DNA from 3 places in the Actinacidiphila polyblastidii genome. Region 1 is predicted to be linked to each of the others. Evidence: riboswitches for the same ligand, from Rfam matches in the RefSeq annotation. Region 1 holds a riboswitch; each other region holds the start of a gene.
What was found. A riboswitch is a leader RNA that binds a small molecule or an ion and turns the genes downstream of it on or off. The one in region 1 is predicted to bind cyclic di-AMP.
Positions count from the first base shown of each region.

Region 2: another riboswitch for cyclic di-AMP. It lies ahead of V2S66_RS31755 (peptidoglycan DD-metalloendopeptidase family protein); the one in region 1 lies ahead of V2S66_RS17795 (C40 family peptidase).
Region 3: another riboswitch for cyclic di-AMP. It lies ahead of V2S66_RS07275 (C40 family peptidase); the one in region 1 lies ahead of V2S66_RS17795 (C40 family peptidase).

Region 1 covers NZ_JAZEWV010000013.1:50,223-59,528, forward strand. The annotation lists gene V2S66_RS17785 (ATP-dependent Clp protease proteolytic subunit) at 1-490, shown strand, start outside; gene V2S66_RS17790 (hypothetical protein) at 497-817, shown strand; cyclic di-AMP (ydaO/yuaA leader) riboswitch at 1,190-1,358, shown strand; gene V2S66_RS17795 (C40 family peptidase) at 1,362-1,856, shown strand; gene V2S66_RS17800 (ABC transporter permease) at 1,884-2,762, opposite strand; gene V2S66_RS17805 (ABC transporter ATP-binding protein) at 2,830-3,729, opposite strand; gene V2S66_RS17810 (TetR/AcrR family transcriptional regulator) at 3,801-4,436, shown strand; gene V2S66_RS34535 (LysR family transcriptional regulator substrate-binding protein) at 4,449-4,997, shown strand; gene V2S66_RS17815 (ATP-binding protein) at 4,895-5,323, opposite strand; gene V2S66_RS17820 (helix-turn-helix domain-containing protein) at 5,619-6,488, shown strand; gene V2S66_RS17825 (DUF397 domain-containing protein) at 6,500-6,739, shown strand; gene V2S66_RS17830 (8-amino-7-oxononanoate synthase) at 6,756-7,943, opposite strand; gene bioB (biotin synthase BioB) at 8,103-9,306, shown strand, end outside.
Region 2 covers NZ_JAZEWV010000047.1:22,967-32,272, reverse strand. The annotation lists gene V2S66_RS31770 (PucR family transcriptional regulator) at 1-646, opposite strand, end outside; gene V2S66_RS31765 (DUF4240 domain-containing protein) at 1,006-1,614, shown strand; gene V2S66_RS31760 (N-acetylmuramoyl-L-alanine amidase) at 1,587-2,261, opposite strand; cyclic di-AMP (ydaO/yuaA leader) riboswitch at 2,662-2,802, shown strand; gene V2S66_RS31755 (peptidoglycan DD-metalloendopeptidase family protein) at 2,815-4,110, shown strand; gene V2S66_RS31750 (MmyB family transcriptional regulator) at 4,195-5,088, opposite strand; gene V2S66_RS31745 (LuxR C-terminal-related transcriptional regulator) at 5,210-6,022, opposite strand; gene V2S66_RS31740 (helix-turn-helix domain-containing protein) at 6,174-6,788, opposite strand; gene V2S66_RS31735 (NAD(P)/FAD-dependent oxidoreductase) at 7,075-8,148, shown strand; gene V2S66_RS31730 (SAM-dependent methyltransferase) at 8,145-8,987, shown strand; gene V2S66_RS31725 (GNAT family N-acetyltransferase) at 9,180-9,306, opposite strand, start outside.
Region 3 covers NZ_JAZEWV010000004.1:110,386-119,691, forward strand. The annotation lists gene pcrA (DNA helicase PcrA) at 1-555, opposite strand, end outside; gene V2S66_RS07270 (C40 family peptidase) at 786-1,913, shown strand; cyclic di-AMP (ydaO/yuaA leader) riboswitch at 2,052-2,205, shown strand; gene V2S66_RS07275 (C40 family peptidase) at 2,213-3,250, shown strand; gene V2S66_RS07280 (class I SAM-dependent methyltransferase) at 3,339-4,133, opposite strand; gene V2S66_RS07285 (hypothetical protein) at 4,130-4,489, opposite strand; gene V2S66_RS07290 (C40 family peptidase) at 4,819-5,904, shown strand; gene V2S66_RS07295 (transglutaminase-like domain-containing protein) at 5,949-6,911, opposite strand; gene V2S66_RS07300 (TIGR03767 family metallophosphoesterase) at 7,212-9,050, shown strand; gene V2S66_RS07305 (hypothetical protein) at 9,172-9,306, shown strand, end outside.

The DNA.
Region 1 (9,306 bases):
CGTGATGGCGCAGCTCGTCCACCTGGAGAGCGCCGCACCCGAGCAGGACATCCACCTGTACATCAACTCCCCCGGCGGCTCCTTCTCGGCGATGACGGCCGTCTACGACACCATGCAGTTCGTCACCTGCGACGTCGCGACGGTGTGCATCGGCCAGGCCGCCTCCGCGGCGGCGGTGCTGCTGGCGGCCGGCGCGCCGGGCAAGCGGATGGCGACGCCCGGCGCCCGTGTGCTCATCCACCAGCCGTCGCTCGGCGACGTGGTCCAGGGCGACGTCTCGGACCTGGAGATCCAGGCCGACGAACTGCTGCGCACCCGGGAGCGGTTGGAGACGCTGCTGACCCTGCACACCGGCCAGGACGCGGAGCGGATCAGCGCCGACATCGAGCGCGACAAGGTCTTCGACGCCCAGGCGGCCGTCGACTACGGGCTGGTGGACCGGCTGACCACCAGCCGCAAGGCCAACCCCGTCCCGTACGGCCTGCGGTGACCCGCGGTGGTGCCCGAACTCCCCCCGCTGCCCGCACTGACCCGCTCGGAGGGCGAGCTGGTCGACTGCTACCTGGAGGTCGTCGACCTGCTGGGCCGGATCAACCCCTCGCGCACCACTGACACTTACGCGGCGCTGCGGGCCGCCCAGGCACTCGTGGGCCGCGCCGCCGCGCTCAAGGACGCGTTGACCGTGATGCACCTGCGCGGCGAGACCGACCTGCACCACGGCACGCTCGCGCGGGCGCTGCGCGTGCTGGACGGCGAACGCCGGTCGGGCCTGGTGACGGTGCTCCCCGAGCCCGCGGCGCCCCCGCCGGATCTCTGAGAGCCGCTCAGAATCCGTGCCCTGCCGAGCATCCGTCACCGTCCGGATGCGACACGCCCGACACGCGGCGCGAGTTGATCAGTCCGTTGGCGGTACGGAACAGGCCCTGACTTTCGCGCCCGGAATTGCGCGTGTCCTCTGGACCTGTCGGATCATCACCTCATCTCGCCTGGTCAGCGACGTGCCATGGGGGCCGGAGAGCGTCACCGCAGCGTCTGTTCACTCGGATAGGTGAAACGTGACGAGACTCACACCGCGCGTTTTCAGCGCCGCATCGGCCGGTTCCGTGCGTAACCATCCGTGGTGACGACAAGCCCCCGTCGCCGTGACGGGGCGATCCGCGCGGACGCCCAGTCCTGCCGACGCGGCGGATGTCAGGTCGACACGAGTGCAACGGCAGGAGCGGAGGACCCAGCACGACGGGGCGGGTCCGGAGCCGATCCGGACCGCCCCTTGGGGTGAAGCCGCAGTTCCGCGGCCGGGCATCTTCGCCTGCTCGAACCCGACAGGTCATCCTTCGCAGGCTGACGACGAAGGGTTGCGCATGACCGCGGTCCGCCGTTCCTGTCATCCGGCCCGCACACGGCTGTCCCGGCTCGGCGCCGCCTCGGTGCTGACCGCCGCGGCTGTGGCGGTGCCGTCCCTGCTGCCGGGGTCCGTGCAGTCCGCCGAGGCGGCCACGCTGGCCGTCAAGGCGCTCAACGTGGCCGCGTCGAAGAGGGGCGCGCCCTACCAGTGGGGCGCCACCGGGCCCTACCGGTTCGACTGCTCGGGGCTGACCCTCTACTCGTTCAAGAGCGCGGGCAAGGCGCTGCCACGGACCGCGGCGGCCCAGTACAACAGCACCCGGCACGTCACCGCGGGCTCCCGCCGGGTGGGCGACCTGGTGTTCTTCCACACCGGACGGTCCGGTGCGTCCGTCTACCACGTCGGGATCTACGCCGGCAGCGGCCGCATCTGGCACGCGCCCAGGACCGGCGCCCGGGTCCGGCTGGAGAAGATCTGGACCGGCGACGTCTGGTACGGGCGGGTCGGGTGAGCCGGCCGGCCCGGTCGCCGGGCGGCGTCATACGGCCAGCGCGCGCCCCCAGCCGCGGCTGACCCGCCAGGCCGCGACGGCGCCGGTGGCGGCCGCGACGCCGAGCAGCACGGAGGCGCACACGAGCGTACGGCCGGTGTCGCCCTCGGCGGCGTGGCGCAGCCCGTCGGCCGCCCAGTAGCCGGGGGACGCGGGGCTGACCGCGCGCACCCAGCCGGGCAGCGTGGACAGCGGCACCAGCGCGCCGCCCAGCGTGGTGAGGACCAGCGCGCCGATGTCGAAGACCGCGGACAGCTGGCCGTAGCTGCGCACCACCAGTCCCGCGGCGGTGCCGATGCCCAGCAGCGCCAGGCCCCAGGCGGTGCAGGCCAGCACCAGCAGACCGGGCGCGGCGACGGGCATCCCGAAGACGAGCGCGCCGAAGACGAGCACCACCGTCTGCTGGAGCGCCAGCACGCCGAGCACCGGCACCGCCTTGCCGAGCAGCAGCTCGGCGGGGCGCGCCGGGGTGCAGCGCAGCCGGTCCCAGGTGCGCCACGCGCGCTCGGACAGGATCGAGGACCCGACGATCGACAGGGCCAGCAGCGAGAACGTCACCAGCGAGCCGACCACCGCGTCCGCGGTGCCGCTCGGCCCCCGCGCGGCCTCGTAGAGCGGGCGCAGCGCGAGCAGCAGGATCAGCGGCATCACCAGCCGGCCGATCAGCGGGCCGGGTTCGTGCAGCAGCACGGCGGTGTTGTGCCGGATCAGCACGGACGTCCGCAGCGCGGCGTCCCGCCACGCCGCCGTGCGCCGGTCCCGGCCGAGGTCCCCCTCCCGGTCTCGGTTCCGGACGTGGTCCCGACGGGCGTCCCGGTGCTCCTTCCGCGGCTCGGCGGCGCGGACCGGGCTGGTGTCGACACGCATGAGCAGTCCCCTATCGAGTGAAGCGGCGGTCGCGCCCGGACGTCCGGCACGCGGACCCGCGCGTCCGTCAGCCGGCGGGCTGGGCGAGGGCGGCGTACAGGTCGTCGAGGTCGGGGCGGCGGACGTCGACGGTGAGCGGCGCGTAGCCGCAGGAGAGCAGTGCGGCGAGGTCGGCCGGCGGGTCGAAGGTGGCGACGCGCAGCGCGTCGTCTCCGTCCTCGCGAGTGCGGGGGCGCAGGGCGTCGGTGAGCCGCGGCCTGGTCCGCGCGGGGTCCAGGGTGATCCGGATCTCCCCCGGCAGGTCGGCGGTGAGCGCCGCGCGGTCGCCGCGCGCCACCACCCTGCCGTCCCGTGCGACCACCAACGTGGCGTCCAGGTCGACCAGTTCGGGCAGGTAGTGAGTGGTGTAGAGGACGGCCGCGCCGGCGGCGGCGCGCGCCCGTACGGCCGTGAGCAGCGCCTGCCGGGTCTGCGGGTCGGCGCCCGCCGTCGGCTCGTCGAGCAGCAGCAGGCGCGGTGCGCCGACCATCGCCGACGCCGCCTGCGCGCGCCGGCGCTGGCCTCCCGAGAGCACCGCGCACCGCCTGTCGAGCACGTCGCCGAGCATCAGCTCCTCGGCGACGGTGGCCACCGCCCGGCGGGCGGCCGCCCGCCGCAGCCCGGCGAGCCCGGCGAAGAGCCCCAGGTGCTCGCGGACCGTGACGGTCGGATAGAGCGCCAGCTCCTGGGGCGCCACGCCCAGCAGGGCGCGGGCGGCCCGCGGTTCGCGCAGCGCGTCGACGCCGCAGACCGTGACGGCGCCCGCCTCGGGCCTGACCAGTCCGGAGACGACCTCCACCAAAGTGGTCTTCCCCGCGCCGTTGTGCCCGATCAGGCCGGCGATCTCACCCGGCGCGACCTCGACACCGAATCCGTCGAGCACCCGCCGGCCGCCGTAGCTCTTCACCAGCCCCTCGGTCCTCAGCATCCGTCCTCCCCTGCCTGGAATCCGCCGGTCCAGTAAATGATCTACACTGTAGAGATCTACAGTGTAGAGCCATGAGCGGGAAACGGGAAGAGATCCTGGACGCGGCCCTGGCCATCGCCGACGAGCGCGGGCTCGGGGCGGTGTCGATGCGCGCCGTGGCGCAGGCGGTGGGCGTCACACCGATGGCGCTGTACCCGCACGTGAAGGACAAGGCGGGGCTGCTGGACGCGATGCTGGGCCGGCTGCTCGCCGGGGTCTACGCGGCCGCCCCCGCGATGGCCGGCGACACCGGCTGGCGGGAACGGCTGCGCGTGTTCGCCTTCACCGCGCGCTCCCTGTCCGTCGGCCACCCCTGGGTCGCGAGCCTGGTCTTCTCCCGGCCCGCGGTCACGGCCGACGCGGTCACCACCATCGACCTGCTCTACGGCGCGCTGCTCGACGCCGGCGTCCCGCCCGCCCAAGTGCCGCGGCTGGAACGCCTGGTGGGCACCTTCGTGCTCGGCTGGATCGCCTCGGAGTCCGGCGGCCGGTTCGGTCCGGGCGGGACGGACCCGCGCGGCCGCCGCGGCCGGCTCCACCAGGGCCCGCTGCCCGGCCACGAGGCGCTCGCCACCTGGCTCGAGCGCCCGGTCGACTGGGACGCCGAGTTCGAGGCCGATGTCGCCGACCTGGAGCGGCTCGTGGAGTCGGTCGCGGCCAGGGGCTGAGCGCCCGGCGGCGTGCGGACCGGTCGCGCCGGCCGGCGCGGCAGGGCATCGGCCGGGTCACCGCGGCGGCGCCAAGTCGCCTGCCAGGAGTCGAGCCGCTGCTGGTCGAGGGCCCGGTACCGATCACCGCGCCCGGCCACGCGCTGTCCGCGGACCCGCTGCCGCTGCGGTGGCCGGAACTCGACGGGCAGCCACTGGGTCAGCAGCCCCGCGGCGTACCCGAACCGGCGGGCCGTCGAGGCGGCGCTGCGGGCGGCGGGGGTGGGCATGCCGGTGGTGTGCGGGACGCCCGCCTACGTGACGGTGTGCGCGCTGGTGGGCGCCGGTCCGGGGGCCGGGCTGGTGCCGCGGATGGTGGCCGGGGACGCCGCGGTGGCGCCGGGCGTGCGACCGCTGGCGCCACCGGGCCTGCACCGGACGATCGCCCCGGCGTGGCGGCCGCAGGGCGGCCGCTGCGGTCACGGCACCGGAACCGCCCAGGGAATCATGATCCACACGGTCTTGCCGCCGTCCGCGGTGGGCGTGACCTCCACCCGGCCGCCGGACTCGCAGGTGAGGTGACGGACGATCACCATGCCCCGTCCGTTGTCCTGGCGGGTTGTCGGGGGCAGTGGCTGCGGGCGCCGGGGATGGCTGTCGGTGACGCCGACGCGCAGTTCCTCCGAGCGTTCGAGCCGGACCTCGACGGTGAAGTTCGGGGAGAGCCCCGAGGTGTGCAGCACGGCGTTGGTGGCCAGTTCCGACACGATGAGGCGTACCGAGTCCACGGCCGGCGAGTCGGGCCGCAGGCCCCAGTCGACAAGCACCGCGCACACGTGCCGGCGGGCGGCGGTGACCGACGCGGGTTCGCTCGGCAGCGTGATGGAGGCTTCCTGGAGATCTGCCATGGCGACGCTGTTCCCTTTCCCGCCGTGACCGGACTCCGGTGCGAGCACGCAAGGTGCGGGGCGGGCCCGCGAGCGGCTGATTCGCGCCAGAGTGCCACCCATCGTGCCGCCATTGCGCGGTATCCACACCGCAATGCATATATCTGTCGCTCAAAACGGTGAACTCTGCCACGTGGATACGGATTTGGTCGGCACAATGGCGTACCGCCCCCGCAAGAGCACGCGGCGGTCCCGGACGGGGGGATCGTGGCCGGTGGGCGGACCGACCGCAGAACTGCAGGAGGGGCGAGGAAGCATGGACGGAGTCCCCGCCGTACGCCGGCGCAGACTCGGCGAGGAGTTGCGCCGGCTGCGTGATCTGGCGGGTCTCACCAGTGGTGAGGCCGCCGGGCACGCCGGCTGGCACCAGTCGAAAGTCAGCCGGATCGAGACCGGCCGCAGCACGGTCACCGCGCAGGACGTGACCCTGCTTCTCGACCTGTACGGGGTGCGCGACCGGGCACTGCGCGACCTTCTGGCCACCCTGGCGGGACGCGGCAGCAGCCGCGGCTGGTGGCACGACTTCCGGGACGTGCTGCCGGTGGAGTACCGGGACTTCATCAGCCTGGAGACCGGCGCGACCCGCGCCAGGTCGCTGGAGAACAGCGTGGTCCCCGGCCTGCTGCAGACCCCGCAGTACGCCAGGGCGCTGACCCGGGACGTGATGCCGCAGCTGGACGAGCCGGCGGTGGCCGCGCTCGTCGACGTACGGACCGCGCGGCAGGCGGTGCTGCGCCAGGACCCGCCGCTGGAGCTGTGGGCGGTGCTCGACGAGGCGGTGCTGCGGCGCGGTGTCGGCGGCTCCGAGGTGATGGACGATCAGCTGCGACGGCTCCAGGAGGCAGCGGAACTGCCGCACGTCCACGTGCAGGTGCTGCCGTTCTCCGCCGGCGGGCACATGGGAGTGACGAATTCTTTCGTCATCTTCTCATTTCCGCGCATTGCCGATCTGGATGTTGTCGTTGTCGACCATTTGACGAGTAGTCTCTACGTCGACCGGAAAGAGGACGTCGCGGCGTACACCGCCGCGTTCACCAGATCGCGTACCCGTGCCCTTCCGCGGGAGGAATCGGCCGCGAAGATCGCGGAGATCCGCCTGCAGTTGCCCGCCGGGCGGCGCACATAGGAGGAGACAGCATGGCGAGCACGCCCGGCCCGCTTTCCGCCGCGGCAATTTCCGGCACGTCGCTTTCCGGAGCGACATGGCGGCGCAGCAGTTACAGCACGGCGGCGAACAACTGCGTGGAGACCGCACTGCTCGGATCCGGGCGGCTGGCGGTGCGCGACTCGAAGGACCCGTCAGGGCCCGCGCTGCTGTTCTCCGCGGACGCCTGGACGGCCTTCGTGAGGGCGGTGTCCGGGGACGGCGTGTCCTGACCGCGGGACCGGCCCCTCATCGCGCCGCGGTCGGCGCCGTCTCGACGACGGTGCCGACCGCCGCCGCGATCTGGGCGTCGGTCAGGTCGCAGCGCGCGGTGAGCCGCAGCCGGGAGATGCCGTCGGGCACCGACGGCGGCCGGAAGCAGCCGACCACGAGGCCCCGGTCACGGCAGGCCGCCGCCCAGCCGACCGCGGCGTCGGGCGAGGGCGCGCGGACCGACACCACGCAGGCGTCGGGCGCGGTCGCGTCCAGGCCCGCCTGCGTCAGCCGCCGGTGGAAGTCCTGGGCCACCGAGCGGGCCCGCGCGGCGCGTTCCGGCTCGCGGCGCAGCAGCCGCAGCGCGGCGAGCGCGGCGCCGGCCGCGGCGGGGGCCAGGCCGGTGTCGAAGATGAAGGTGCGGGCGGCGTTCACCAGGTGCTCGATCACCGCGGCCGGTCCGAGCACGACGCCGCCCTGCGCGCCGAGCGCCTTCGACAGCGTGGCGGTGCACACCACGTCCGGGTCGCCGGCGAGCCCCGCGGCCTGCGGCGCGCCCCGGCCGCCGTCGCCGAGGACGCCGAGCCCGTGCGCGTCGTCGACCAGCAGCGCCGCGCCGTGTTCGCGGCAGGCGCCGGCCAGCCCGGTCAGCGGCGCCGCGTCGCCGTCGACGGAGAAGACGGAGTCGCTGACCACGACGGCCGGCCCGTCGTGCCCGTCGAGCGCCTTGCGGACGGCCTCCGGGTCGGCGTGCCGCACCACTTCGGTGGTGGCCCGGGAGAGCCGGCAGCCGTCGATCAGCGAGGCGTGGTTGGCGGCGTCGGAGACCAGCAGGGTGCCGGGCCCGGTCAGCGCGGTGACGGCGGCGAGGTTCGCCGCGTACCCTGAGGCCAGGACGAGGGCCGCTTCGAAGCCGGTGAAGTCCGCCAGCTCCGCTTCGAGTTCGGCGTGCAGTGCGGTGCTGCCGGTGACCAGGCGGGAGCCGGTGGAGCCGGCGCCCCAGCGCAGGCAGGCGTCGGCGCCCGCGCGGGTCACCTCGGGGTGCCGGGTCAGGCCGAGGTAGTCGTTGCCGGCGAGATCGACCAGCGGCGAGTCGGCGGCGCGCGGCCGCAGTTCGCGGCGCAGTCCGGCGGCGCGGCGCACCGCGTCCTGCTCGGTCAGCCAGCCGAAGGGGCCGCCGTGCGCGGCGGGCGGCGGTGCTGGGTCCTGCTGCGCACTGGTCACGGGTGTCCCCTCGGTTCCGCCGGCGCTCTGCCGGGCTGCCCTCAGCAACGTACTGGGCCGCACACATGCACAGGGTGTGGTGATGCACACACCGCACGCCATGCGTCTTGTGCGGTCCGCCATTGGCCGGGGCTGCCCCGGTAGGCGAGGATCGCCCCTATGGATCTGCTGACCACTCTCGTGGACAAGGGGCTGCGACGCGAGCTGCCCACCCGGGACGAGGCGCTTGCCGTCCTGGCGACCTCCGACGACGACCTGCTCGACGTGGTGTCCGCGGCGGGAGCCGTGCGCCGCCAGTGGTTCGGGCGCCGGGTCAAGCTCAACTACCTGGTGAACCTCAAGTCCGGGCTGTGCCCCGAGGACTGCTCGTACTGCTCGCAGCGGCTCGGCTCCAAGGCCGACATCCTCAAGTACACCTGGCTCAAGCCGGACCAGGCCGCCGCGGCCGCGAAGGCCGGGGTGGCCGGCGGCGCCAAGCGGGTGTGCCTGGTGGCGAGCGGGCGCGGCCCGACCGACCGGGACGTCGACCGGGTCTCGCAGACCATCGCGGCGATCAAGGACCAGAACGAGGACGTCGAGGTCTGCGCGTGCCTCGGCCTGCTCTCGGGCGGCCAGGCCGAACGCCTGCGGGCGGCGGGCGCGGACGCGTACAACCACAACCTGAACACGTCCGAGGGAACCTACGGCGCGATCACCACCACGCACACCTACGCCGACCGCGTGGACACCGTGCAGCAGGCGCAGGCCGCCGGGCTGTCCGCGTGCTCCGGGCTGATCGCGGGCATGGGCGAGACCGACGAGGACCTCGTCGACGTCGTCTTCTCGCTGCGCGCGCTCGACCCGGACTCGGTGCCGGTGAACTTCCTGATCCCGTTCGAGGGAACGCCGCTGGCCGAGGAGTGGAACCTCACCCCGCAGCGCTGCCTGCGCATCCTGGCGATGGTCCGCTTCGTCTGCCCCGACGTCGAGGTGCGGCTGGCGGGCGGCCGCGAGGTGCACCTGCGGACCATGCAGCCGCTCGCGCTGCACCTGGTCAACTCGATCTTCCTGGGCGACTATCTGACCAGCGAGGGCCAGGCAGGGCAGGCCGACCTGGACATGATCGCCGACGCCGGCTTCGAGGTGGAGGGCGCGGCCACCACCACGCTCCCCCGGCACCGCGCCGCGGCGGGCGCCTGCGGCTCGCACGAGGACGGCGGGTGCGGCTCGCACGAGGGCGCCGACTGCGGTCCGTGCGGCGGCCACAGCGCCGAACACGCGCCGCCGGCCGAGCACTCCGCCGGGTCCGCGCACAGCCCCGCCGCCACGCCCGCGGCCGCGCCGGTGCTCGCCGAGGCTGCCGCGGCGGCACCGGGGCGGGCCG
Region 2 (9,306 bases), on a different contig from region 1:
CCAGCGCGCGAGCCCGCACCGGGTCGGCGACGTCCGACAGCACGCAGTGGTACGGGAGTTCGGGCCGCAGCCCGGCCCGCCTCAACTCCGCGTCCGGCGGCGGCGGTCCCGGCTCCCCGTGCAGCAGCCTGCGCAGCAGCTGGGTGTGCATGTCCCGCGCGGTGCGGGCGAGTTCCAGCTCCGCGGTGTGGTAGCCGGCGATCACGTGGCGTTCCATCGCGCCCGCGTGCCGGTCGAAGTGCAGCAGCGCGTCCAGGAGCACCGCGTCCGGCACGCCGGCCGCCCTGCCCCGGTCCACCGCGATCCGCAGCGCCCGCACCCGGCCCGCCTGCACGCCGTGCAGCAGCGCGGTGAGCGGCACGCCCTGCTCGGCCCGGTCGGCGCCGAGCCGCGCCGCGACCGGGTCCTCGGCCGGCGGCTCGCTGCCCGGCCGCTCGAACCCGCGCAGCCCGGAGGCGAGCAGCACCTCCACATGCCGCCGGTTCTCCGCCACCGGCAGCCGCGCGACCTCGGGCGACGTCCGCGCCGCCGCCGTCACCTCCTCCAGCACCGCCGGGTCCGCGACCATCCGCCGCAACACCTCCGCCAGCGCGTCCCGGTCCGCCGACCCGCCCGACGCCGGCTCCGCCGGCGGCACGTCCCGCATCGTCGGCCTCCGAGGACAGAACACCGGCCCCTCCGGCCGGTCGGTCACCGACCGTAACAGACACCCGCGGGACCGCCCCGGCGGTTCGGCGGGGTGCGCCGCGGGCCGCGAGCGTCGAACGGGCCGCGGCGCGGTCTCAGCGCCGAGCGGGCCGGGTGCGCCCGCTGAACGGCCACCGGGGCGGCCAGCCTGCGTACTGCTGGCCACCGCGGCGCGGCCCCCGGCCGAGAGGCCGGGAGGGCGCAGGGCGCTCAGCGTGCCGCGGGCGCGACCTCCTTGCGCGGGCCCGCGCAGCGGGTTCGCGTCCGCGGAGTGAAATTCAGCGGAGGGGTTCATGGGCCCCTGGCATAGTCGGCGGCATGGAGACGGGACCTCTCTGGACTCTGATGGCGGACGTCCGCCGGCTGGGGCTCACGGGCGGGCGGCGGGACGCCTGGCTGCGTGAGGCGCTCCTCGAACTGGGGCCCGGCGGGCTCGCCCGGTTCCAGGCGGGGCTGGACGACGCGCTCGCCGAGGCGTTCACGTGGAACCTGTGGGCGGCGGCCGACCGCCTCTTCGGCGGCTGGTGCTCCGACGACGCCTTCGCGTACTTCCAGCGGTGGATGGTCGGCCTCGGCCGGCCGGTGTTCGAGGCGGTGGTGGCCGACCCGGACGCCCTCGCGCACGTGCCGCAGGTGCGGGCGCTGGCCGGCCGGCCACGGCACGCGTGGGGCGGTGACGCGCCGCAGTGGCCGTCGCTGCCCGACCTGGCGCCGGCCGCGCACGCGCGGCTGACCGGCGCGCCGGAGGACGCCTTCCACGCGGCGGTGGCCGCGCTGCGCACCCCCGCCGCGCCGGCCGCCGCGCCGAGCGGCCGGCGCTGGAGCGCCGTGGACGAGTCCGAGGCGGTGCGCAGGCTGCCGCGCCTGGCGGCGCTGTTCCCGCTGCCGGAGGGCGGCGCTCAGGTCCCGTTGACCAGCCGGATGTAGCGCACCCAGTCCCAGTTGGGCCCGGGGTCGGTGTGGTCAGTGCCGGGCACCTGGGAGTGCCCGATGATGTGGTTGCGGTCCTTGGGGATGCCGTACTTGGTGCAGATCTCGGCGGTCAGCGCGGCGGACGCGTGGTACATCGCGGTGGTGAACCAGGACGCGTCGTCGACCCAGCCCTCGTGCTCGATGCCGATGCTGCGGGTGTTGTAGTCCCAGTTCCCGGCGTGCCAGGCGACGTCGTGCTCGCGTACGCACTGGTCGACGGCCCCGTCGGCGGACCGCACCACGTAGTGGGCGGCCGCGGCGTGCGCGGGGTTCTTGAAGAGGCTGATGGTGTCGGCGAAGGTCTCCTGCGTGACGTGGATGACCACCAGGTTGATCGGATAGGTCGAAGGGCGGTTGGCCGCGGTGTAGTTGGCGGTGCTGGCCGGCGCCCAGGTCGCGGACGGGTAGTCCACGGTCGCGGCGGCCGCGGTCCCGCGGCCCGACCACAGCTCGCCCGACAGGCCCGCGGTGGCGGCCGCGCCGAGGGCCAGGCCGCCGCGCAGCAGGCTGCGCCGCGAGGCCGCGCCGGCCGGCCCGTTCGGGTCGGGTGGGCCGGACGCCGCGCGGCCGGACGGAAGTCGGGGACGGTCGGGACGTGCCATGGCGGGCTCCCTGGGAGGCGGAGTGCGGTCGAGTGCATGACAAGAACGTCGGGCCCGCCCATCGTGGAGCCGACGCCCGTGGCCTGCCAAGCGGTTCGCGAATTGGCAGAGGTCCAGACCCCTGGCGCCCATCCGCGCGCCGCCGGCCCGTCGCCGCGCCGGCAAGCGGAATCCGCGTCCACTCGCTCACCGACGGTAGTCGCGCGCCATCCCTCTGATAACGACTGACACACGTTCACATTACCGGCCGGCCACTTCAGGTGACCGCTTTACTCCGGATGCGCCATGCCCGCCCGATTGGTTCCCGTGGCCAACTCCCTGATTCGGCTTGGAAAACGCCTCCACCTCTATTAACGTTCGATAACGCAGCGCGGTCGTCACCACCGCCGTCAGAGGCGGCACCGTGCGCTTGCCGAATCCCGTCCGCGGGAACCGGGGACCCGAGAAACTGGGGTGAATCGGGTGGCCGCGAGGCCGTCCGTAGGAGACCTTCCTGCTCCGAACCCGTCAGCTAACCCGGTAGGCGAGAGGGAAGGAAAGGAGTGCGCCCGCCGTGGCGTCGAACCAGCCTGCCTACGCACCCGCGCCTGTCCGTGGCGCGACGGGGACGACCGAAGAACCCACCGGCGCCGACCAGGGCTTCACGCCCTTCGGGTCATACCAGCCTGACCTGCGGCCGCAGCCGCAGCCCGAGCGCCAGTCGCAGCCGCAGGCCCAGGCGCACTCGCAGGTCCAGGCCCATGCCCCGGCACCACCGCAGTTCGCGTCGCAGCCGCACGCCCAGCCGCAGCCGGAAGCCCACCCGCTCGCCCAGCCGCAGCCGCAGCCGCAGCCGGCGCCCGCCGCGCCGGCCGAGTCCGAGTCCGCGCCCGGCCCGCAGCCCGAGTTCGCGTCCGCCGCGCAGACCCCGACCCGCCTGCCCCGCCAGCGCCACGTCGCCCGCGGCGGCACCGTCCTCGGCATGGCGGCGATAGCGGCGGTCGGCGCGGCCGGCGTCGCGGCGGCGGCCGCACCGGTGGCCCCCGCCCCGGCGGGCGGACCCGTACCGGTCTCGGCGCCCGACCGCGCGCCCGAGCCCGAGCCGCTGCCTCCGCACGCGGTCGTCCCGGCCGCCGCCGCCGCCGCCGTCCCGGTCGCCGCGGCGGCAGGCGACCCGCAGCCGGCGGACGCCGGGGATCGGTCAGCCGCCGCCGCGCCCGCCGCCGCGACGCCCACTGATCCCGGTGAGGCGCTGCGCGCCCGGATCATCGGCCAGGCCGTCGCCCAGCGCGAGGCGGCCGCGCAGGCCGAGCGGGACGTCGCGGCCAAGGCCGCCGCGGCGCAGGCCGCACGCGAGGCCGCCGCGCAGAAGGTGCGCGAGCAGGCGGCCGCGGCGAAGGCCGCCGCGCAGGCGCAGGCGCGGGCCGACGCGCAGGCCGCCGCCGACGCGGACGCCGAGCGGCGGGCGCGGATCGCCGCCTCGTACATCAAGCCGGTCGCCTCCTACACCCTCACCAACTCCTTCGGCGAGGTCGACCCGTGGTCGAACCTGCACACCGGCCAGGACTTCACCGCGCCCACCGGCACCCCCGTGCACGCCGTGCACAGCGGCACGGTCACCTCGGCGGGCTGGGCGGGCGCGTACGGCTACCGGGTGGTGCTGACCCTGGCGGACGGCACCCAGCTCTGGTACTGCCACCTGTCGACCATGGTGGCCACCGAAGGGCCCGTCACGACCGGTGAGACGATCGGCCGGGTCGGTGCGACCGGCAACGTGCCGGCGCCGCACCTGCACCTGGAGGTCCGCCCCGGCGGCGCGGCCCCCGTCGACCCGGTGCCGTGGCTGCTGGCCCACGACGTGGCCGTCTGACCCGCCGGGCTCCGGCCCGGCTCCCCCGCTCCGGCGGTCCTGGCGGCTCCCCCCCCGTTGTCAGGACCGCCGGTCCCGCCCCGGTCAACCGCCGGACGCGCAGCCGCCCGGCGGGCAGCCGGCGGCAGGCGGCCGGGGGAGCGGCCCCGCCGCCGGCGCCGCCAACGGCGGCTGCGGCAAGGGGCGTTCGCCTCGGTCGAAGAGCACGAACATCAGCCGTCCGCCCGGCACCCCGATCGGCCCGGCCGCGCACAACGTCGCCCAGCCGAGGCCGAGTTCGGCGTGCAGCAGCGGCCGTGAGCCCTCGGCACGCGGTCCCATGTACTCCGTCGTCGGCGTCTCGTACGCCGCCCCGACCAGCGGATCACGCCGCGCGTCGGCCTGGAGCAGCGCCAGCGTCCTGTTGTGCGGGTTCGCCGCGACGGCCGCCCTCAACTGCGGTACCAGCAGCGGCAGCCAGCTGTTCCGCCAGTCCACCAGGGTGGTCCTGGCCTGCGGGTGCAGCAGCATCCAGCGCATCGTGTTCCCGGGCACCTCGCGCCGCGGGAACATCCGGGTCAGCGGCTCGTTGTAGGCCACCAGGTCCCACGCCACGTCGTTGACATATGCCATCTCGCAGGTGGCGCGCAGCACGCGCTCCCACGGCCGCGGCACCGCCGTGCCCAGCCGCGGGTCCAGCGGATACGCAGGCGGCAGCCCGGTCGCGTAGAAGACCACCGCCTCCCACTCGTGGTCGTCCAGGTGCAGGATGCGGGCGATCGGCGCGAGCAGGTCGGTGCCGATCCGGGCGAGCTTGCCCCGCTCCAGATAGCCGTACTTGTGGTCGGGCCAGCCCAGCAGCCGCGTCATGTGCTCGTGGGTCAGCCCCGTGACCTTGCGGCCGCGCGGGTCGGCGCGCGGCGCCAGGCCGAGTTCGGCCGGGTCCACGCGCGCGCGGGCCCGCGCCAGCAGGGTCTGCAGGGCTTGGCGGTTGCGCATCTCGGTTCCCCTGGAGCGGCGCCCGCGCGCCAGCGGGCGCGTAGGGCGTGCTTGGTCGTACCGGACGTGCGCCCCGAGGACGGAGGGGCGCGGGTACGTACGAGAGAGTACGCGGCCGGGGTCAACGCCTCTGCGGGCCGTCCAGCCCGATCAGGAGGTCCCACTCGTGCGCGCCGTCGCCGGGGGCGAGCTGCCGGGCGAGCTTGAAGCCGAGTTCGAACCGGCTGGCCGCGCCGAGGCGATCCATCAGCGCCTCCGCCACGCCGGCCACGGTGGCCCGGTCGACGCCGAGCCGTTCGGCGATCGACGCGTCGTCGTGCCCCTGCGTCATCAGCTGTGTCACCGCCAGCTCCCGCAGGTCCAACGCGGCTCGTGGCGTGGGGAGTCGGACCCCGTCGAAGGGTGTCGCGCGCTCCCAGTACGTCTCGTAGATCGACGCCAGCGACCGCACCAGCATCGAGCGGCTGATCCGCAGCATCGTCGACGACGGCCGGCCGGCCGGCAGGCAGACCGTGTGCCCGTCGAAGATCATCATGTCGTGGGCGATGGTGTCCACCAGCCCGACGAGCACCCCGGCGTCGGTCAACGCCCCCAGGTAGTCGACGTGTTCGGGCGTGGACAGCACCGCCCTGGGATACATCACCCGGACCCGCACGCCGCGTTGCACCAGCTCGCTGCCCATGGCCAGCGCGGCGGAGCCGGCCGGCACGGCCGCCCGGTGCAGGTTGTCGGCGGACACCCGCAGGGTGGACATGTTGTCCCGCAGCGCGTCGCTGCACCGCTGCCGGCCCGTGAACTGCTCGATGACGTCGGGCGGCGGCGGCCCGGCCTGCGGCCGTACGGTTCCGCCGCGCGCGTCGTGGGCGCCGTGCGTCTCGTGCGTCTCGTGCGCGCCGCGCGCGCCGTTCCCGCCGTGCCGCGATTCGGACGTCATCCGCCTGGCCTCCGACCCCTCATGCACAGAGTGTTACAGCGCTATCACCGCTTTTCCAGGGTTAATCCTTCGAGGGAATCAATCGGTGGGAACGGTTTATTCCGGTCGGCCCTCGCCCGCGCCGCTGACCTGCGCCGCGCGGTCCCTCCGGTCAGGAGGGACCGCGCGGGTCCGGGGTCGCGTCCGAGGGTGCGTCCGGTGACGCGTCCCGCGAGGCGTCCCGGGGCGAGGGCTTGGCCCGCACGTGCATCCGCTCGCCCTGCGCGCCGTACAGGCTCAGGTACTCCACCGGCGTGGGGCCCGCGTTGCCGAAGCCGTGCGGGGTGCGTGTGTCGAACTCGGCCGCCTCGCCCGCCGTCAGGACCAGGTCGTGGTCGCCGAGCGCCAGCCACAGCCGGCCGGAGAGCACGTACAGCCACTCGTAGCCTTCGTGGGTGCCCTGCTCCGGCCGGGCGGCGGCGCCCGATCCGGTGCGCGCGGGCATGATGTGCTTGAAGGCGTGCATGCCGCCGAGATGGCGGGTCAGCGGCACGATCGTCTGCCCGTGCCGGGTGATCGGCCGCGGGTAGACGCGCGGATCGCCGGTGGCGGGCGCGCCGACCAGCTCGTCCAGCGGCACGTGGTACGCCCGTGCGAGTGGCAGCAGCAGCTCCAGCGTGGGGCGGCGCTGCCCCGACTCCAGCCGGGACAGCGTGCTCACCGAGATGCCGGTGCTCTCGCCGAGCTGCGCGAGGGTCATGCCCGTCTCGCGGCGCAGGGCGCGCAGGCGCGGTCCGACGGCGGTCAGGACGCCCGCGACGTCGCCCTGGACGCCGGCGCCGCCGCCCGCCTCGCCGTGCGCGTGGCCCGCCGCGGGACCGCGGGCACCCCCCGAGCCACTGCCGGGACCACCGCCGGAGCCCCTGCCGGGACCACCGCCGGGACCGCCGCTCGCCATGCCGCCACCGCTGCCGTACCGCTTCACCGTCACCCCTCCATTTGCCGACCCGGCAAGAAGGTTTGTCAATCCGGCGAGACTCCGGCGAGTCTTCGGAACGGAACGGAGGACACCCATGGAGAAGCCGGATTCCTACGACGTCATCGTCGTCGGCGGTGGCGCCGCCGGGCTCAGCGGCGCGCTCACCCTGGCGCGGGCCCGCCGCAGCGTGCTGGTCGTCGACGCGGGCGACCCGCGCAACGCCCCGGCCGGCGGCGTGCACATGTACCTGGGCCGCGAGAGCACGCCCCCGGCCGCGCTGCTGGCCGCCGACCGGGAGGAGCTGCGCGGCTACGGCGGCCGGGTGCGCGAGGGCCGTGCGGTCGCCGCGACCCGCGTCGGCGCGGAGGCCCCGGACGCCCCCGGCGCCCCGGGCGGCTTCCGGGTCGACCTGGAGGACGGCGCGGCGCTGCACGCCTCCCGGCTGCTGGTCACCACCGGCCTGACCGACGAGCTGCCCGCCCTGCCGGGCCTCGCCGCGTGCTGGGGCCGTGACGTACTGCACTGCCCGTACTGCCACGGCTGGGAGGTGCGCGACCAGCCGGTCGGCGTGCTCGCCACCGGCATGGCGGCCGCCGTCCACCAGGCGCTGCTGTGGCGGCAGTGGACCGCCGACCTGACGCTCTTCGCGCACACCGCGGGGGAGCCGGACGACGCGGCCCGCGAGCAGCTCGCCGCCCGCGGCGTCGCCGTCGTGGCGGGCGAGGTGACGCGGCTCGACACCACCGGTGGCCGGCTCACCGGCGTGGTGCTCGCGGGCGGCAGGACCGTGCCCGTACGCGCGCTGGCGGTCGGACCGCGGCTCACCGCGCGCTCCGGCGTGCTCACCGGTCTCGGCCTGACCGCCACGGAACAGGCCATGGGTGACATCGTCCTGGGCACGCGTATCGCAGCGGACCCGGTGACCGGCGCGACCGCGCAGCCCGGCGTGTGGGCCGCGGGCAACGTGACGAACCTCGGCGAGCAGGTCATCGGCGCGGCGGCGGCGGGCGTACGGGCCGGCGCCGCGATCAACGCGGACCTGATCGCGGCCGAGGTCCGCGAGGCGGTGGCCGCGCGGCGGCAGGATGGAAGGGAGCCGGCGGGATCGATGTGGACGGCGGGATCGGCCGGTACGGCCGGGTCAGCGGAAGGGGCAGGAACACGATGAGCGGCGAGCACGGCGAGCACGGCGAGAGCGGCGAGCGGGACCAGCAGGACCGGCGGGACGGGCGCGAGGGGCCGGCGCCGGAGGGGCCGCCCGGGGAGGCGTACGCGGAGAGGGCGCACGGGCACGAAGCCGGGCACGGAGTCGGTCACGAGGACCGGCACGACCACCGCCACGAACCGGACGGCGAGCCGCGACCGGACGGCGAGCCGGACGGTGAGGGCGACGCGGCGTACTGGGACGCGCGCTACGGCGCGAGCGAGCGGATCTGGAGCGGGAAGCCCAACGCGGTGCTGGTCCGCGAGGTCGAAGGGCTGAAGCCGGGCCGCGCGCTGGACCTCGGCTGCGGCGAGGGGGCCGACGCGATCTGGCTGGCCGAGCACGGCTGGTCCGTCGTCGCCGTCGACATCTCCCAGGTCGCCCTGGACCGCGCGGAGGGCCACTGCCGTGACGCCGGCCTCTCCGACCGCGTGCACTGGCAGCGGCACGACCTGGCGCAGAGCTTCCCCTCCGGCTCCTTCGACCTGGTCTCCGCGCACTTCCTGCACTCCCCGTTCGACATGCCCCGCGACCGCATCCTGCGCGACGCCGCCGCCGCGGTCGCCCGCGGCGGCGTCCTCCTCGTCGCCGGGCACGCCGCCTTCCCGCCGTGGGCCCCGCACCAGGAGCACCACGACCACGTCGACCTGCCCACCCCGCACGAGGTCTACGACGGGCTCGCACTCGCATCCGACGCCTGGGAGCTGCTCACCGCCGAGGAGCACGAGCAGCCCATGCAGGACCAGGAGGGCCGCCCGGCGATCCGGCGCGACAACCTGCTGAAGCTGCGCCGCCTGATGTGAGGGGCGGCGCGGGCCGGCGTGCGCCTCGGCGCGGCGGGCGCGACCGCGCCCGGTCGGCCCGGGACGCTGGGCGGGCCCGGCGTCCCCGGTGGGCGTGGGTGACCGGCCGGGGCGCGGCGCCCGTCCTCGGTCCGCACCTCGTCGTCCCGGTGCGCCACCGGCAGGGTGCTCGGTGCCGCCGGCCGCCGAACCTCACACGCCGGACCCTTCCGCGTCCTGGACGCCCGCCCACTCCTCGGCGAGCAGCCCGAGGACGACCTCGTCGAGGTGGCGGCCGTACACCCACAGGGCCTTGCGGAGGGTGCCCTCGACGACGAAG
Region 3 (9,306 bases), on a different contig from region 1:
GAAGGACGAGGTGAAGCCGAGCTTCTTGGACTCGCGGCGCAGGATGCGCACGCAGGCGCTGTGGAAGGTGGACACCCACATCGCGGCGGCCCGGGGGCCGACGAGCTGCTCGACGCGCTCCTTCATCTCACCGGCGGCCTTGTTGGTGAAGGTGATCGCGAGGATCGAGCCGGGGTGCACCTGGCGGGCGCCGAGCAGGTAGGCGATGCGGTGGGTGAGCACCCGGGTCTTGCCCGACCCGGCGCCCGCGACGATGAGCAGCGGGCCGCCGGCGTGCTGCACGGCCGCGGCCTGCTGCTCGTTGAGCCCGTCGAGCAGCTGCGCGGGGTCGGTGGCCGGGCGCGGCGCGCCGTCCCGGTAGTGGGCGTCGCGGACCGGGGGCGCGCCGTCGAAGCGGTCGCCGAACAGGTCGTGCGGGACGTCCTCGGGGGCCGGCAGGTCCGGGTGCGCGTCGTCCTCCGGCGGCGGCGCGCCCTCGGCGTCGGAGGGGCTGTGGGCCGGTCCGTGGGACGCGTCGAGTCCGGCGAGGAAGTGTTCGTCAAAGAGGCTGCTCATCGCCTCCCGATTCTAGGCGTCCGCACCGACACCGCGACGCCGTCCCGGCAAAGCCGGCCCCGGCCTCGCGGTAGCCCGATCGCCACCGTGCGTGACGACACGTCCGGTTCGGCGGAAGATGACGAAAAGGTATCGGGCCTATCGGACATCGCTCTTCCCTGCAACGGCGGGGTTTGGCTACGGTTCCGCACCAGCCGCTCCGGTCAGCGTCCGAGAGGAGTCCGTCCGTCATGGCGACGCACCGTAAGGCCCGTACCGCGCTGCTCGGCACCCCAGGCCCCCGCACGGCGGTCGGGATCACGACGGCGGCACTGGCGACCGTGACCCTCTTCGGGGAGAGCGCGAGCGCCACCCCGGCCCCCGCCGGGCCGGCGCAGCCGAGCATCGCCCAGGTGAAGGCGAAGGTCGACGGGCTGATGCACCAGGCCGAGGTGGCCACCGAGCACTACAACGGCGCCAAGGAGCAGACCGACCGGCAGAACGCCACGGTCGACAAGCTGCTCACCGCCGCCGCGCAGAAGACCCAGGCGCTGAACGACTCGCGCCGCACGCTCGGCCAGTTCGCCGCCGCGCAGTACCGCAACGGCGGCGACACCACCACCAGCCGCTACATGCTGGCCGACGATCCCCAGGCGCTGCTGGACCAGCTGCACCTGACCGACCTGATGAACCGGCGGCAGCGGGCCGCGGTCGAGACCTACCGCGTCCGGCAGGTCGCGGCCACGCAGCAGCGCGTCGAGGCGGCGAAGAGCCTGGCGACCCTCACCGCGCAGCAGGCGAAGCTGCGGACCGCGAAGCAGACCGTGCAGACCAAGCTCGGCGAGGCGCAGCACCTGCTCAACAGCCTCACCGCGCAGGAGAAGGCGCGGCTCGCGGCGCTGGCGGCCCAGCAGGAGGCCGAGGCGAAGGTGAAGGCCGCCGCGCTCGTCGCGCGGCAGAAGGCGGCGCGGGCGGCGGCCGTCAAGGCGGCCGCCGCCAAGGGCGCCGCTCCCCCGTCGACGAGCACCTCGTCGGTCGCGGAGCAGGCCATCGCCTTCGCGCAGCAGCAGATCGGCAAGCCGTACGTGTGGGGGGCGACCGGGCCCGGCTCGTTCGACTGCTCGGGGCTGACCCAGGCCGCGTACAAGGCGGCGGGCATCGACCTGCCGCGGACCACCTACGACCAGGTGGACGTCGGCACCCGGGTCTCCGAGGCCGACCTGCGGCCGGGCGACCTGATCTTCTTCTACAGCGACGTCAGCCACGTCGGCCTCTACATCGGCGACGGCAAGATGATCCACGCTCCGCACACGGGCACCGTCGTCAAGGTCGCGCCGATCACGGAAATGCCCTTCTACGCGGGAGTTCGCCCGTATTGAGCACCGGTGGGACGCCCACGGATCGTAAGATCACGGAGCGATCTCGGTCACATTGCGATCGAAACTTCCCAAGACTCACAGAAGTTGGCTACGGTAACCGGCTAGGTGACAGACCTTCCGCCGGGGAACGCCGGCAGCCTGCCGCCTCCGCTCAATCCGGCCGTGAGGCCGGAGCCGGGGACCCACTGCATTCCGGGGTGAATCGGGCCGGTGCCGCGAGGCGCAGGACCGTAGGGCGACCTTTCCCGTCCGAACCCGTCAGCTAACCCGGTCGGCGGTTCACGGAAGGAGTCGCCTCCTTGGCGTCGCACCGCAAGCCGCGCACCCGAATACTCGCCTCCGCCGCGCCGCGCGCGGCGGTCGGAGTCACCGCAGCGGCACTGGCGTCGGTCACCTTGATGAGCGAGAGCGCGAACGCGGCGCCCGCCAAACCCTCGATCTCCGAGGTCAAGAAGGAGATCGACACGCTCAACCAGCAGGCAGAGGTCGCGACCCAGCAGTACGACCAGGCGACGGAGCAGACCGCGCAGGCGCGCACCAAGGCCAACCAGTTGCTCACGCAGGTGGCCCAGAAGACCCAGAAGATGAACGAGACCCGGCGCGTGCTCGGGCAGTTCGCCACCGCGCAGTACCGCGACGGCGGGCTCGACCAGACCACGCAGCTGCTGCTCTCCGACGACCCGGAGCAGTTCCTCGAGCAGTCGCACATGCTCGACCGGCTCTCCAGCACGCAGGAGCAGGCGCTCCAGACCTTCAAGGTCCAGCAGGAGCAGGCCACCATCCAGCGGTCGCAGGCCACCGCGAGCCTCAACGAGCTGACCACCGCGCAGGGCAGGCTCGCCGCGCAGAAGAAGAACGTCGACGCGAAGCTCGCCGCCGCGCAGAAGCTGCTCAACAGCCTCAACGCCGAGCAGCGCAGGAAGCTCGCCGCGCTGACCCCCTCGACGGCCTCGGCGACCGCGCACTACACGTACAACGGCCCGGCGAGCGGCCGCGCCGCCGCCGCGATCCAGTTCGCCCTGGCGCAGCGCGGCAAGCCGTACGCCCGCGGCGCCACCGGCCCCGGCGCGTACGACTGCTCGGGCCTGACCCAGGCCGCCTACGCCGCGGCGGGCGTCAACATCGGCCGCACCACCTGGGACCAGGTCAAGGAGGGCGTCGCGGTCTCCGAGGCCGACCTGCGCCCCGGCGACCTCGTCTTCTTCTACTCCGGCATCTCGCACGTCGGCATCTACCTCGGCGGCGGCAATGTCGTGCACGCGCCGCACACCGGGGCGACCGTCGAGGTCGCCCCGATGAGCTGGATGCCGTTCGCGGCCGCGCGCCGCGTCGCGTAGCCCCCCGGCACGCGGGCGGAGCCCGGACCGGTCCACCCGGTCCGGGCTCCGTCGCGTCCGGCCGCCTGCGCGCGCCCTCGCGGGCGGCTCAGTGCAGCACCAGCAGGTCCATCACGCTGACCGCGGGCCCGGCCGGGTCGGCCGCGCGCAGCCGGGCGGCGCCGCGGGCGAACGCCGCGTCGTCCAGCGCCCGCAGCTTGGAGTCGGCGGCGCGGCTCAGCGTCCGCGCGTACGTGCCCACGTCCACCGCGTTGCGCTGGGCCAGCGGGCGCAGCGCGCGCCGCGCGAAGCCGGCCGTCGCGAAGGCGGCGACGACCTCGTCGACGGTCGGGTACGTGGTCTCGATGTCGCGCGCGGTCTCCGGGAAGAAGCGGACCCGGATGTCGCCGGCCGCCCGCCCGGGAAAGGCGTTGCGGATGAGCACCGGCGCGCCGGGCCGCAGCGCGCGCCGCAACTCCCGTGCGGCGGCGGCCAGATCGGGGATGTGGTGCACGACCGAGCCCAGCCAGGCGGCGTCCGCGCAGGCGTCGGGCACCGGCAGCGCGGCAGCGGTCCCGTCCAGCGGCTCGACGGCGCCCGGCAGTTCGGGGATGAGCGCGCGCATCGCCGGCGCCGGCTCGACGGCCAGCACCCGCACCCCGAACCAGTCGTGGAAGGCGGACGCGAAGCCGCCGGTGCCGGCGCCGACGTCCAGCAGCGTCATGCCGGGCGCGAGCGCGGCCTCCTCGGCGACGGCGGCCCGCCATTCGGCGAGGCCCTCGCGCGGGATCTCCCGGGCGCGGCGGTACTGCTCCGCGGTCGCGGCGTCGTAGCCGGCCGCCCGGTGCGCGGGGTCGGGGCGGGGCGCAGGGTCGGGGCGGGGAGTGCCGTCGGGGCGGCTCACGTCCACAGCACCGCGATGAAGATGTTCACGGCGGTGAGGGCGCCGACCGCGGCGAAGAGCCGGGTGTCCACGCGCTCCTCGTCGCGCTGGACGTACACCAGGCCCAGGATCACGATCAGCACGGCGAGCTTGACGCCGAGCTTGGCACTGCTCGGGTGGTGGTCGTCGGCGTGCGCGACGCCGACCAGGGCGACGCCGGTGACGAGCATGGTCAGCGCTCCGTAGAGCATCCCCGGCACGAACCGGACCTGCCCGCTCCTGTTGCCCATCACGGGGAGCTGGGTGAGGAAACCGCCGAGCAGCCCGGCTATCCCGATGATGTGCAGGCCGACAAACACGTTGAGGAGGGTGTCCATATCAGCTGACCCTAGCGACGCCCTTAGCACGCTCGCCGGGCCGGGGTGAGCGGACCGGCTGATCTGTCAGGTCGGGTGGGGATACGGGCGGGTCACCCGTCGAACGGCGGTCGGGAGCGGTCCCGCGGTGGACGAAAGACGGCAGTCCCGGTCTCCGTACCCGCGCCGCCGCCGGGTCAGGTTTAACGTCGCTCTCCAGGCGGCCACCCCTCATCGGGGCGCCCTTTCCGGGCAGCACGGCCGCCTCCGCCGAGGTCCGGCGGCGACCCGTCCCCCCGTGCGGGCGCCGCCGGACCCCCGGACCCCCTCCGGAAGGAGTGACGGCCGCCATGGCCTCACACAGTCGTCCGCCCGCACCGCGCGTCACCGTCCGCAGGGTCCACCGCACGGCCGTCACGCTGGCGCTCGCCTCGGCGGCGTCCGTGCCGCTGTTCGGCGCCGGCGCCGCGCAGGCCGAGCCGCGGCTCAGCCGGGCCCAGGTGCAGGCGAAGGTCGCCGAGCTGTACCGGGAGGCCGAGCAGGCCACGCAGGCGTACGACGGCGCCGCGCAGCGGGCCGACCAGGAGAGTGCGGCGGTGGACCGGCTGCAGGACGAGCTGGCGAGGAAGACCGCGCGGCTCAACGCGGCCCGCGACGCGCTCGGCACGGTCGCCGCCGCGCAGTACCGGGCCGGCTCGCTCGACCCGACGCTGCAGCTCGCGCTCGGCTCGGCGCCGCAGGACTACCTCGAACAGGCGGGCATGCTGCACCAGTTGGGCACCCGGCAGACCGCGGCGCTGGCCGACCTGGCCGCGCAGCGGCGCGACATCGCGCGGACCCGCGGCGAAGCGGCGGGCACCCTCGCGTCGTTACGGTCGGCGCAGGGGCAACTGGCCGCGCGCCGGCGGACGGTGCAGGACACGCTGGCCCAGGCGCAGGCGCTGCTCGCCTCGTTGCGCCCGGTCGACCGGGCCGCCGTCGCCGCCGCGGACACCGCTCCCGCGCCCTCCCACGGCGCCGCCGCCACCCGCGCCGCGACCCGCACGCCGCTGTCCGGCAGCCCCGCCGCGGCGGCCGCGGCCCCCTCCGCACGCGCCGCCGCGGCCGTCGCCTTCGCCTACCGGGCGCTCGGCCTGCCCTACGTCTGGGGGGCCACCGGCCCGAACGCGTACGACTGCTCGGGACTGACCCAGGCCGCCTGGAGGGCCGCGGGCGTCTCGCTGCCCCGCACCACCTACACCCAGATCGACGCCGGCGCCCGGATTCCCGAGTCCCGACTGCGCCCCGGCGACCTGGTGTTCTTCTACTCCGGCATCTCGCACGTCGGCCTCTACATCGGCGACGGCCGGATGATCCACGCCCCGCACCCCGGGGCGCCGGTGCGGGTCGCCCCGATCTCCGAGATGCCCTTCGCCGGCGCGACCCGCCCCGCCTAGCCGCGCCTCACAGAAGCTCCGCCGTACGCCGGCCCCGCGCCACGTCAGCGCAGGGTGACGTGGCGCGGGCCGGCCAGCGGGGCCAGGGACAGCACGGTGCGCGGCGTGCGCAGGCCGTCCTCCTCGGCGAACATCGCGCGGGCGGCGGCGAAGGGCACGTCGCCCGCGACGATCGCGGCGGCCCGGTCGTAGAGGCCGCGCACCTCGTCCGTCAGCTTCGCGTCGCCGTCCGCGCCGGCGTCGCCCGCGTCGAAGGCGCCGGCGCCCCAGACGTCCCACAGCAGCGTCTCGACCTTGTTGAGGAAGGCGAGGTCGAGCCGGACGTTCCCGGCCACGAACCACGCGCCGATCATCGGCGCCTCGGGCAGGTTCAGCCCGAAGGACGCCGGGTCGGCCTGACCCGCCCGGATGCGGTGCCATGCCTCGCCCGCGACCAGGAAGCGGTCGCGCGGCACGTCCGCCGGGTCGAAGTCCACGGGGTAGCGCTCGGGGTCGGCGAGCTGCGGGTCGGCCAGCCGCCAGGCGCCGCGCTCCTCGTCCCAGAACTCGGTGACCACGTGGTCCCAGTGGAAGCCGGTCGCGTCGAAGTAGTCGGCGAACCCGGAGCGCATCCGGGCCGGAACGCCCAGGTGCCGCAGCATCGAGACGTGCAGCAGGGTGAAGTCCCGGCAGATCCCGACGAAGCGGTCGCCGAAGTCGCGGCGGCAGCCGAGCGGCCGGCCGTCGCGCGCCGTCACCAGCCGCAGGATGTCGTCGACATAGCGCGTCTCCGCGTCGTCGCGCATCCGCTCCTCGGGTATCGGCGCGTCGCTGAACCCGCCCTCCATCCGGTGGATGAGCAGGTCGCGCACGGTCCTGGCGAGCTGCCCGGCGTCGCGGGGCAGCTCCGCGTACCACCCGGCCAGCTCTCCCGGGTCGGACACCGTGCTCTGCGCGGCGTAGAACTCCCGCTCCTGCGGCGCGAGCCCGACGCCCCTCGATCCACCGGCGTTCTCGGAAACGGACACTGCGGTACCCCCGGTTGCCGACGCGGCCTGTCCCCGCTGGACGTCCGCCGGCGCACACCGTGCCAAATTTCGCCGTGAATTGTCCAGCGCCGGACAGCGCTGTCCAGCCCGATGGACGCCCCCTCGCCATCCTGAATTCACACGGAGGGCTATTCCCCGGTCATTCCGCGGCGCTCGGGACCAGCTCCGCGCTGCCTGGCCTGTTTCCCGGCCGGCAGCGTTCCGGTCCTGTTCACAGGCAGGCCATGCCCGGAGCCGAACCTCCAGGTGAGGGAATTCCGCATTTCACCGGAGGCTTTCATGGCCGGGACTCGTTCCGCCGTCAACCGCCGTCATTTCCTTCTCACCTCAGGGTCCGTCGCCGCCGGCGCCGGCGTCGCCTGGGCGATCACCGGGGCGGCGGGGCCGAGCAGCGCCGCACCCGTCACCGCGGCGGCCGCCCCGGCGGGACCGCGCAAGAACGCGGGACCGGTGCGGCTGACCGGACCCGCCGTGGTGCGGCGCGCCGCGCCGTACGGGACCACCACGCTGGAGTCGACCGCGCGGCTGCAGGGCTCCGGCGCCTACCGGCGGATCGGCGCCGGGCCCGGCTGGCCGTCGGCCGTGCGCACCGAGCTGGCCGCGGCCGACAGCCGGCGGACCGGGCGACGGGTCCCGCTGGCGTGCTTCGTGCAGTTCACCGACCTGCACATCGCGGACGTGCAGCACCCGCTGCGGACCGAGTTCCTGCGGGCCGGCTCGCCCGGGTCGTGGCGGGTGCAGGAGGCCCTGTCGGCGCAGGGCGCGGTCGCGCTGGTGGAGCAGGCCAACGCCCTGCGCGCCGGCCCGCACACCGGGCTGCGCCCGGCCTTCGTCATCTCCACCGGGGACAACGCCGACAACAACGCGGCGATCGAGCTGGAGTGGTTCCTGACCGCGATGAGCGGCGGCCGGATCACCCCCAACACCGGCGACCCCGGCCGGTACGAGGGGGTCCAGGACTCCGGGCTCGCGCTGTTCTGGCAGGCCGAGGCGGCGCTGCGGGACCAGGACAAGCAGCGCGGGCTGCCCCGCGTGCCCGGCTACCTGTCGGCCGCGACGGCCCCGCTGACCAGCCCAGGACTGGACATCCCGTGGTACTCGACGCCCGGCAACCACGACGCGCTGCCCGGCGGGTGCATCGCGCCGCAGGACCCGGAGCTGCACGACCTCGCGGTCGGCGCGCGCAAGCTGCTGACGGTGCCCGACACCGACGTGGCGGCCTACCGCAAGGTGCTGGTCAGCGGCGCCGACCCGAAGAGCGCCGTGCTCAAGGACATCCTGCGCAGGAACGCCGCCGGGGCCAGGACCGTCACGCCCGACCCGCGCCGCCGGATGATCACCCCGCACGACTACCTGACCGCGCACCTGGACCCGGCGTACGCGGGCCACGGCCCGGCCGGGCACGGCTTCACCGAGGACAACCTCGACGGCGACCGGATGTACTACGCGTTCGAGGTCGCCCCGGGCGTGCTCGGCATCAGCCTGGACACCACCTACCGCAGCGGCCACCTGGAGGGCTCGCTCGGCACCGACCAGCTGCGCTGGCTGGAGCGGACGCTGACCGCGCACAGCTCGCGGTACTACGACACGGACGGCCGCGCGGTCACCCACAGCGGCGCCGACGACGCGCACGTGCTGGTGTTCAGCCACCACCACAGCCCGAGCATGACCCGGCGGCCCGACGCCACCGACGAGGACAAGCAGCGGCACGACGGCCAGGAGGTCATCGCGCTGCTGAGCCGCTTCCCGAACGTCGTGGCGTGGATCAACGGACACAGCCACGTCAACAAGATCACCGCGCACGGGCACGCCGTCGCCGCCCGCTCCTTCTGGGAGGTCAACACCGCCTCCCACGTCGACTACCCGCACCACGCCCGGCTCTTCGAGCTGGCCGACAACCAGGACGGCACGGTGTCGCTGTTCACCACGCTGATCGAGTCCGCGGCGCCCTACCGCGCCGACGCCGCCGACCTGTCCTCGGTGGGCCTCGCCTCCCTGTACCGGGAGCTCTCGTACAACGCGCCGGGGCTGGCCGCCACGCTGGGCGGCGGCGTCAAGGAGTCCTCCGCGGGGGCGCGCCAGGACCGCAACACGGAGCTGCTGCTGCGCCGGGCGTGAGGCGCTCCGCGGCGGTGACTCCAACCGTTGGGGGAAAGCGACCCACAGGCGGGCCCGGCGGGCGTAATGTCGTCTGTCGCCCTGGACGGGGCCGGTTGCCGGACTGACGGGAGAACGCACGATGCAAGCCCTGACGGCGGGTTGGGGAGCCTGGGTGGCGGCGTACGAGCTGCACTGCAAGGCGCTGCCGGAGCGCGCGGGGCACGTCAGGTGCCCCACGTGCGGCTGCCCCGACCTGCGGCTGACCTTCACCGGG